Halococcoides cellulosivorans: one gene and its partners. Each later gene encodes a partner of the first gene's protein in a complex. Links are inferred from orthologs where the notes say so. Each region holds a gene or a part of one and is shown in the gene's direction. Other genes may lie near its edges. The genes, in order: rpoB, HARCEL1_RS06730 and HARCEL1_RS11180.

Region 1 (3,049 bases):
TCAGGATCGACTCGCCCTCGGGGAGCCGATAGATTCCCCAGGTGGTCTCCGAGGCGTTGGTCGTGATGGCCAGCGTGGTGTCCGACGCGTACGTGGCTCCCGAGGTGAGGTTCGCGTCGGGACCGTCCCCTGTCGTCGCCGTCGTTGCGACCGCACCGCTCGCACCGACAGTGACGATCACGACGAGCGCGGTGATCAGCCACCGCGCGTGTCGATCGGCACTCATCGGTGCTCACGGGGGTGAAGATTGGCGAGGGGTCTCGGTCCGCGGTCGCCCGAGCACTGCACTGGCGCGTGACGCATTTCGTTTCGCGTTGAACGTGCTGAACTGTGAATGTTGGTCCGGCGCTCCGATCGACGAGGTTCGGGGCGACAGAATCCCGTTCGACCGATCCCGACAGTCATTTGGTGCTCGCCCGCGTTGCCCTGACATCGACCGCGAATCACCGGTCTCTGACCGTCCGGCCGATTTCGGACGGACCCCCGCCTTTCAACAATGAGTCAAGGACGCGACGCCAAAGTGTACGTCAACGGTAGCCTGGTCGGGACCCATCCCGACCCCGAACAACTCGCCGACCAGATCCGCGATTCCCGCCGTACCGGCGAGATCAGCGAGATGGTCAACGTCTCCGTGGATCAGCGCACGGACGAGGTGATCATCAACGCCGACGCCGGTCGGGCGCGGCGACCCCTGCTGATCGTCGAGGACGGCGAGGTGCTGCTCCCCGAGGAAGCGATCGAGGCGCTCCACGAGGGCGAGGTCGATTTCGAGGACCTCGTCGACCAGGGCTACGTCGAGTTCATCGACGCCGAAGAGGAAGAGGACATCCTCGTCGCCGTCGAGCCAGAGGATCTGACCGAGGATCACACCCACATGGAGATCGACCCGCAGTTGATCTTCGGGATCAGCGCGGGGATGGTCCCCTACCCCGAGCACAACGCGAGCCCCCGGATTACGATGGGGTCGCGCATGCTCCGCCAGTCGCTGGGCCTGCCCGCCGCGAACTACCGCGTCCGGCCGGACACGCGCCAGCACCTGTTTCACTACCCGCAGTTGTCGATGGTCACGACCCAATCGACCACCCAGATCGGGTACGACGAGCGCCCCGCGGGCCAGAACTTCACCGTCGCGGTGATGAGCTACGAGGGGTTCAACATCGAGGACGCGCTCGTCATGAACCAGGGGTCGGTCGAGCGCGCGCTCGCCCGCTCGCATTTCTTCCGGACCTACGAGGGCGAGGAGCGACGCTATCCCGGTGGACAGGAGGACCGCTTCGAGATCCCCGACGACGAGGTGCGTGGCGCGCGCGGTGAAGACGCCTACACCCACCTCGACGAGGACGGCCTGATCAACCCCGAAGAGCGCGTCGGCGACAACGCCGTGTTGCTCGGGAAGACCTCCCCGCCGCGCTTCCTCGAAGAGCCCGACGACATGGGCGGGCTCAGCCCCCAGAAGCGCCGCGAGACCAGCGTGACGATGCGCTCGGGCGAGGACGGCATCGTCGACACGGTCATGCTGATGGAAAGCGAGGACGGCTCGAAACTCGCGAAAGTCAAAGTGCGCGACGAGCGCCAACCCGAACTCGGCGACAAGTTCGCCTCCCGGCACGGCCAGAAAGGAATCCTGGGCCACATCGCCCCCCAGGAAGACATGCCGTTCACCCAGGAAGGCGTCACCGCGGACCTGGTGCTCAACCCCCACGCCCTCCCCTCACGGATGACCGTCGGGCACATCCTGGAGATGCTCGGCGGGAAGGTCGGCGCTCTCGAAGGACGACGCGTCGACGGGACGCCGTTCACGGGCGAGGACGAGGAGCGTCTGCGCGAGGGCCTCGAAGAGCACGGCTTCAAGTCCTCGGGCAAGGAGGTCATGTACTCGGGCGTCAGCGGCGAGAAGATCGAGGCCGAGATCTTCGTCGGAGACATCTTCTACAACAAGCTGTACCACATGGTCTCGAACAAACTTCACGCGCGCTCGCGCGGCCCCGTCCAGGTGCTGACCCGCCAGCCCACCGAGGGGCGCGCCCGCGAGGGTGGCCTGCGCCTGGGCGAGATGGAACGCGACGTGCTCATCGGGCACGGCGCGGCGCTCGCGCTCAAAGAGCGCCTGCTCGACGAGTCCGACCGGGAGTTCCTCTACGTCTGCGAGGAGTGTGGCATGACCGCCGTCGAGGACATCAACCAGAATCGGGTTTACTGCCCGAACTGCGGCGAAGAGACCGACGTCCACGAAATCGAGATGAGTTACGCGTTCAAACTCCTGCTCGACGAGATGAAAGCCCTCGGCATCGCGCCACGCCTGAACCTCGAAAGCGCGGTCGCGTCCTGAGCGGTGGACTCATAGGGGCCCCGCACCAACGTAGGGGACAGTGAGTGGGGCTCACACAGTCATGATCGAGTCACCGACGCGATGGGAAGGGGCCACGTTCCACGGTGATCGCCCGTGAGCGACGAGCGCGGGCAGATCGCGCTGGATTTCGCCATCGGCGCGAGTCTGTTCCTGTTGGCGCTCGTCTTCGCGGCCATCTTCATCCCGACGCTGATCAGCCCCTTCATCGCCGGCGGCGGACAGGCCAACGACATCGCCGCCGAACGCATCGCGAGCAATCTCGCCTGGCAACTGCAAGAGGATAGTGAACACGTCTCGGCGCTGAACGAGGACTGCACAAATCAATTCTTCAGTGGCAGTGGAGACATTACAGACAGTTGTTACACCACGAAAAACGTAGCAGACCCAAGTTGGGACGAGATCATCACCGAGGGCCCGAACACCCGGGTAAACGTCACACTTCGGTCACCTGACGGAAGTATCTACGACGGGAACGCCGTCGGCCCCGACGCGAGCGTCTCCGGATCAGGCTACGCCTCGCGACCGGTTCGACTGCAGACCGGCTCATCGACGTTCGAACGACTCACCCTCGTCGTGGAGGTCTACTGAGATGGATCGAGCCCAGACGTACACGCTCGAAGGCGTGTTCGGCGCGGCGCTGATCGTCCTCGCGATCATCTTCGCGATGCAGGCCGTCTCGGTGTCGCCCCAGTCGGGATC
Region 2 (2,914 bases), 1.3 Mb from region 1 along the record:
CCGTGAACCCGAACTCTGAATAATTGCAATGGCAACCGGTACGGTTGACTTCTTCAACGACACGGGCGGTTACGGCTTCATCGAAACCGAGGATGCTGACGACGACGTGTTCTTCCACATGGAAGACGTCGGCGGCGAGGATCTTACGGAAGGGACGGAGCTCGAATTTGACATCGAACAGGCCCCCAAGGGCCCCCGCGCGACGAACGTCGTGCGTCTGTAACTCGGCGTTATAGCCGTCGACCGTCGACGGCACATTCGTCGTTATATCCTTCCCGACCAGCGGCTGGTTCGGGGAGGATTTCGATCCACCATATTCGTGAGTCACGACTACGACTCCCGGTCTCACCAGTACGTTGTGTAGCGGACAGCAAGAAAGAGACGATACATCGTCAGCAAGGTGCCGAACCAACGCGCAACGACCGATCTGAACCCATCAGTCAGCCGACGAAGCGATGGATCAGTTCAGTTCTTGCACCAACACGTTGATGATGTCGAAGTCGAATATTTCGGTGTTGGCAGGGAGTTCGATGTCCACTCTGTGCGTTCCACCGGCGGCGATGTTCACGTTGTTCTCGCTCGCGTCGGTGACGGGTGAACTCCCATTCAGCACTTGGACGGAGACGTTCACGTCGTGAGCGTTGGCGGTATCAGTGTTGTTGATGGTCACGTTGACGTAATCGGCTGTGAATCCGGTGTACGAGACGTTCATGTGCAGAACGTTCAGGTTCTCACTGTCGTTCATCGTCCCCTCGTGGGCACTCAGTCTGTCCGGGTCCGGACCGTCGTTGAGCGTCACACTCGCGAGGACAGCCCCGCTCGCCAGCGCGACCAGTAGCAGGGCGATCACGACTTTGGGCCGGGTGACGGAGGCAGCGATGCGATCGGTCGTTGTATCGGGGGTCGGGCTCATTGTAAGCTATACTTACCCGTCTGTCCAATAAAGGATCTCGACTTAATTATCTATACCGATAACTAAGGTAGCGGTCAGCAACCATTTCAGCGATAATCTAACCGGCTTCGTATTCGGTATTATACCGGATATTTCGCCTGATAGCTGTTTCCTGTGTTGATCTCACCGTGTATAATCGGCCACTATATTCGGTATCGACAATGAAAACTACTGCCTGATGCGCCCTCTCTCCGGCCGAGGGGCCTCTCGACCCCAGTCCGTGACCTGAACCACCTGCAGTGTCGAAACCGTTTTCCGGCCGGTCCCGTAGGAATCAGCATGGATCTCCGTGTGATCGAACGGTCCGATACCGGCCTCTCGATCGAAATCGCCGGCGAGGACCACACGTTCATGAACGTCATCAAAGGGGCCCTCCTGGAAACCGACGGCGTCGAGGCCGCGACCTACGACGTGAATCCCGAACAATCGGGTGGGCAGACCGAACCGGTCCTGACGATCAAGACCGACGACGAGACCGACGCGCTGGACGCGCTCGAAGCCGGGACCGAGCGCGTGCGCGAGAAAGCCGACGCGCTCACTGCGGCGTTCGAAGCGGCGGCCTGATTTTCGCTCTGCGGACTGTCTCGCTGGTCAGCAGATCGCCACAGAGAGGTAGAGCGCTCCCTCCGGACCGACGTGGACGTGGATGCCGGCTAGCGTCGCGTCGGCCGTCTCCGGTGATGGTCGATCACTCCCGACATCGAGCGTCAGATCGCTCGCAATCGCTCGTGGCGTCGATCGGTCGGTCAGGTCCGCTCGATCGATCCGGGCGTCGTAGAGGCGGATCCGTTCACACTCGGCCGGCGCCGATGGGAGTGCGTCTCGTGGCTCGACGGTCGCCGCCGGCCGGTGATCGCGAACGACGGCGGCGTGAGCGAACACGGTCGCGTACCGATCGAGTGTGTCCGAGCGCCGCAGGTCGGACCGCCCCAGTCGCTCGCGGCGATCCGACAGGCCCCAGAGCCAGACCGTCTCGATACGACTCGTCTCGTGGCCGGCGAACTCGTCGTGGTGGCCCGGTGCGTCGAGCGCGGTCGGTCCAGTCGGGCCCGTGGCGTCCGGCAGGTCGATCACGCCGACTGCGCCCAGGATGCCGGCCGCCAGCAAAACGAACACGATCGCCCCCACCGCGAGGTATTCGCGGTCGAGGACGTCGCGGTAGCGGACGCCTCGGGAGACGTCCGAGAGATCGTACTCGGGGTAGGTCCGATCGAGCGTCGGGGCCCCGCACCGACTGCACGGCGGCGCGTGCTTCTGATGGATGCGGCCACAGTCGGGGCACTCCCAGACCACTTCGGTCCCGACGACCGCCCCACAGGACGGGCACGTCGTCGTCCTGTCGTCGAGAGGGTCGCCACACGACGGACACGCCCGCGTCATCGACGGCTGTTCGCGTCGGGGATCGAAAAACCACACGACTATCGGCCGGGAGATCAGGCGTACAGACCGGGCAGGCAGGTACAGACCGGGCGTACAGGCGGGGCCGAGCCTACAGACGGACGGGAATGCCGCGCTCGTCGAGGGCGGCCTTGGTCTCCTCGATCGTGTACTCTCCGAAGTGGAAAATCGACGCCGCGAGCGCGGCGTCCGCGCCCGCGTCTTCGAACACCTCCGCCATGTGTTCGGGGCTGCCACACCCCGACGAGGCGATGACGGGCGTCGAGACGGCGTCACAGACCGCCCGCGTGACCGGGACGTCGTAGCCCTCTTTGGTGCCGTCGGCATCGATGGAGTTGACGAACAGTTCGCCGGCACCCCGTGATTCGGCCTCCTGGGCCCACTCGACGACGTCGATGCCGGTGCCCTCGCGCCCGCCTTTGACGGTACACTCGAACCAGACCGACTCGCCGTCGATCTGTTCGTAGTACTCGCCCTGTTCGTCGTATCGGCGGCGCGCGTCCACGGAGATGACGATACACTGGCTGCCGAACGCCGCCGCGCCCTCTGCGATGAGGTCGGGCC
Region 3 (3,083 bases), 2.2 Mb from region 1 along the record:
CCGTCGGCTCGTCGGTGACATCGGGTGTGTCGGTCGTTTCACCGGATTGGTGGGTGTGTACCGTTTCCTCCTCTTCGATCACGTCGATGCCGATCGGTGCGGTGGTTGTCCCCTCGGCGTCGTTGGCGGCCTCGGCGGTGAGTGCCGTCTCACCGATCGCGGCGTCCGCGGGGACGGCCAGTGCGACCACGACGGTGACGCTGTCCTGGTTCTGATCCCAGGCCCAGGCGATCTCGTCGGTGCCGTCGGTGGTCTCCTCGATCGGTGACCCGCCGGCCGTGTCGTAGCTCTCGATCGTCCAGTCGGTCGGGATGCCGTCGAGCGAGAGGAGACCGACGTTCTCGGCGGTCACCGAGACCGTCGCGGTCTCACCGGGGGCGACGGCATCGCCCTGGACCGTCAGGCCCGGGGCGGTGTCGCCCGCACTGTCGGTCGTCTCGGTGTCGGTGCTCTCGTCGAGTGAGAACTCGGCCGTCTCCGAGACCGTTCCGCCGTCGATATTCTCGGCCTCGACCGGGAGCGAGAAGGGCCCGCTCTCACCCTCGGGGACTTCGAGGGTCACGGTCTCCGTGCCGGTCTGGCTGTCCATCCAGACCCAGCCGACGTTGCGATAACTCTCTCCCTCTGGTGATTTCTCGGCCAGACCGTCCGAACTATCGACGACGGTCCAGGTGTTTGGCACCTCCTTGATGTTGATCGCGGAGGCGTTGGTGTAGTCGACCGAAATCGTCACTTCCTGGCCCGAGACGGTCGTGTCGACCGCCAGATCGGGCTGAACGGCTGCGTCCGCTCCAGTGACGCTCGACACCGCGATACCCCCTGTTATCGCGGCTAATGTCATTACGACTGCCAATGCCCCCGCCACCCCTGGTCGATCAAAATCCGGATCCATCGCTCTCCCTAACTGTACGATCGATTCCGACATAGATTTTTCGCATACCTGTCGCTATTTTTTATTGGAAGACCATCATAGAAAATGGGATGGCGGCCTACTTGTCTGATCTCTGTCTCGTCTTCCGAACGGTGGGGGCAGTCGTCGGGACGGGAACGCACGTTTTATTACGGCCAGAGGGGTAACAGTCCGTATCTATGCCCAACTCCAACGGTCCGCTCCAGGGGACGCGCAACAAACTCCAGAACGATTCGCGTAACCGCGGCACGACGCCGCCCCAGCAGGTCGTCGAGCAGTTCGACGACGGCGATTCGGTCCACCTCGCACTCGACCCGAGCGTGAGTGAGGGCCGGTTCCACCCGCGATTCAACGGTCACACCGGCACAGTCGTCGGCTCGCAGGGCTCGGCGTACAAAGTCGAGATCGTCGACGGTGACACGCCGAAGACGATCGTCGCGAAACCGGCCCACCTCCAGCAACAGAACGAATGACGATCTTCGACGAGATCGTCGACGAGCAGTACCTCACCATCGCGGAGGCCAAGACGATCCTCGGTGACATCGAGACCGACCGCGCGCTCGACGAGGACCGCGAGATGCGGTACGAACTCACGCGCGCGGTCGAGCACGTGAACCGGTTCGCCACGCTCGACCCCGAGGAGGCTCAGGAGTTCCTCGCGGAACTCGACGACATCGAGAAGATCGACGAGCGGACGGCCCACAAGATCGTCGATCTCAAACCTCGCGATCGGGACGAACTCCGGGCCGTCTTCGCCCAGGAGCGGTACACGCTCTCCGGCGACGAACTCGACGAGATCCTCAACGTCGTCGCGAAGTACGCCTGACGCGCGTCGTCCGGCCGGACCGTCGGGCCGGCGTGGCGACTCGCGTCGCCGGACTGCGACGGTCCGACCAGAGAGCTTTTAAGTATCCGCTCTGCGTACCTGACCGTCATGAACGGCGCGGGTGAGGGGGATTCTGAGTCCCCGACGGCGGTCGTACTGGATCATTTGCCCCACGGTCGCACCGAGGACGACCGCCCGCAGTATCAAAAACAGCCGCTGGCCTACGTGGTGACCGTCGAGGGCTTTCGACTGTTCGAGTGCGTGTGCTCCGAGGACGGCGACGTCTCGATCGGTGATCGCGTTCCGCTGTACGCGGACGTCATCGAGCGAGCCAACCAGATCGCATACGACGACCTGCCGAGCGGTGCCCAGTCCGAACTGGAGTACGCCATCGACGAGATCGTCGCGACCGACGAGCGACGGTTCGTCGATTTCTACACCGAGGCCCAGCCGATCACCACGCGGCTGCACGCGCTGAACCTGCTGCCGGGGATCGGGAAGAAACTCCGGAACGCGATCCTCGACGAGCGCAAACGCGGTCCGTTCGAGTCGTTCGAGGACCTCTCCGAGCGGGTCGACGGCCTCCACACGCCTCGCGAGGTCGTCCTCGATCGCATCCTCGAAGAGATCCGCGAAGACGATCTCAAATACCGAATCTTCGTCGACGATGACTGATCCACTCGACGACCACGACGGTCGCGACCCGGACGCACTCCGCGATCGGGCGGGCCTCGACCCCGACCCACGCGACGATCAACACCTCCTGATCGACGACCGCGTGCTCGATCGGATCGTCGGGTACGCCGTCGAGGCCGGGATGGACACCACGACCGTCCTGGAGATCGGCGCGGGGACGGGCGCGCTCACGGATCGCCTGCTCGCAGTCGCCGACCACGTCGTCGCGATCGAGCGCGATTCCGAGCTCGCGGCCTTCCTCCGGCGGGAGTTCGTCGACGCGATCGCTGCCGATCGGCTGACCGTGATCGAGGGTGACGCCCTCGACGCGGAGTGGCCCGCATACACGGCGTCGGTGTCGAATCTGCCCTACGGGCCGTCGAGTGAACTCCTCTTCGAGATGCTCCCGCGGGGGCGGCCCGCCGTCGTCCTCGTCCAGCGGGAGTTCGCCGAGCGGATGGCTGCCGGCCCCGGCGAGGACGAGTACGGCCGGCTGTCGGTCACGGCGGGCCACTACGCCGCGGTGACGATCGAAGAGCCCGTCCCGCCGACGGCGTTCGATCCACAACCCGCCGTCGAGAGCGCGGTCGTCCGGCTCGACCCCCGAACGCCGACCTACGAGGTTTCGGACGACGACCGGTTTTTCGACGTGGTGCGGGGCGTGTTCACGCA

What was found.
Region 2: rpoB (region 1) and HARCEL1_RS06730 share a complex: the UniProt entries of both Methanocaldococcus jannaschii proteins name them as parts of the RNA polymerase complex. The link is inferred for Halococcoides cellulosivorans from one-to-one orthologs.
Region 3: rpoB (region 1) and HARCEL1_RS11180 share a complex: the UniProt entries of both Methanocaldococcus jannaschii proteins name them as parts of the RNA polymerase complex. The link is inferred for Halococcoides cellulosivorans from one-to-one orthologs.

Annotation. Positions count from the first base shown.
Region 1 is NZ_CP028858.1:36,512-39,560, reverse strand. The notes cover bases 20-2,912. They hold rpoB (DNA-directed RNA polymerase subunit B), read left to right. Parts: upstream 20-496; coding sequence 497-2,329; downstream 2,330-2,912. Other genes in these bases: HARCEL1_RS00160 (DUF7287 family protein), read left to right, coding at 2,444-2,912; HARCEL1_RS00170 (hypothetical protein), read right to left, coding at 20-226. Outside these bases: more of HARCEL1_RS00170, read right to left, coding at 1-19; more of HARCEL1_RS00160, read left to right, coding at 2,913-2,938; HARCEL1_RS00155 (DUF7288 family protein), read left to right, coding at 2,940-3,049. UniProt on the Methanocaldococcus jannaschii protein: DNA-dependent RNA polymerase (RNAP) catalyzes the transcription of DNA into RNA using the four ribonucleoside triphosphates as substrates. The Rpo2 subunit (Rpo2N and Rpo2C in this organism) is implicated in DNA promoter recognition and in nucleotide binding.
Region 2 is NZ_CP028858.1:1,358,643-1,361,556, reverse strand. The notes cover bases 116-2,873. They hold HARCEL1_RS06730 (DNA-directed RNA polymerase subunit L), read left to right. Parts: upstream 116-1,231; coding sequence 1,232-1,516; downstream 1,517-2,873. Other genes in these bases: hisF (imidazole glycerol phosphate synthase subunit HisF), read right to left, coding at 2,442-2,873; HARCEL1_RS06725 (zinc ribbon domain-containing protein), read right to left, coding at 1,544-2,332; HARCEL1_RS06735 (hypothetical protein), read right to left, coding at 461-913; HARCEL1_RS06740 (cold-shock protein), read left to right, coding at 116-223. Also shown: more of HARCEL1_RS06740, read left to right, coding at 29-115; more of hisF, read right to left, coding at 2,874-2,914. UniProt on the Methanocaldococcus jannaschii protein: DNA-dependent RNA polymerase (RNAP) catalyzes the transcription of DNA into RNA using the four ribonucleoside triphosphates as substrates.
Region 3 is NZ_CP028858.1:2,254,025-2,257,107, reverse strand. What follows is about bases 131-3,057. They hold HARCEL1_RS11180 (RNA polymerase Rpb4 family protein), read left to right. Parts: upstream 131-1,379; coding sequence 1,380-1,736; downstream 1,737-3,057. Other genes in these bases: rsmA (16S rRNA (adenine(1518)-N(6)/adenine(1519)-N(6))-dimethyltransferase RsmA), read left to right, coding at 2,404-3,057; HARCEL1_RS11175 (DUF655 domain-containing protein), read left to right, coding at 1,845-2,411; HARCEL1_RS11185 (50S ribosomal protein L21e), read left to right, coding at 1,090-1,383; HARCEL1_RS11190 (PGF-CTERM sorting domain-containing protein), read right to left, coding at 131-808. Also shown: more of HARCEL1_RS11190, read right to left, coding at 1-130; more of rsmA, read left to right, coding at 3,058-3,083. UniProt on the Methanocaldococcus jannaschii protein: DNA-dependent RNA polymerase (RNAP) catalyzes the transcription of DNA into RNA using the four ribonucleoside triphosphates as substrates. This subunit is less well bound than the others.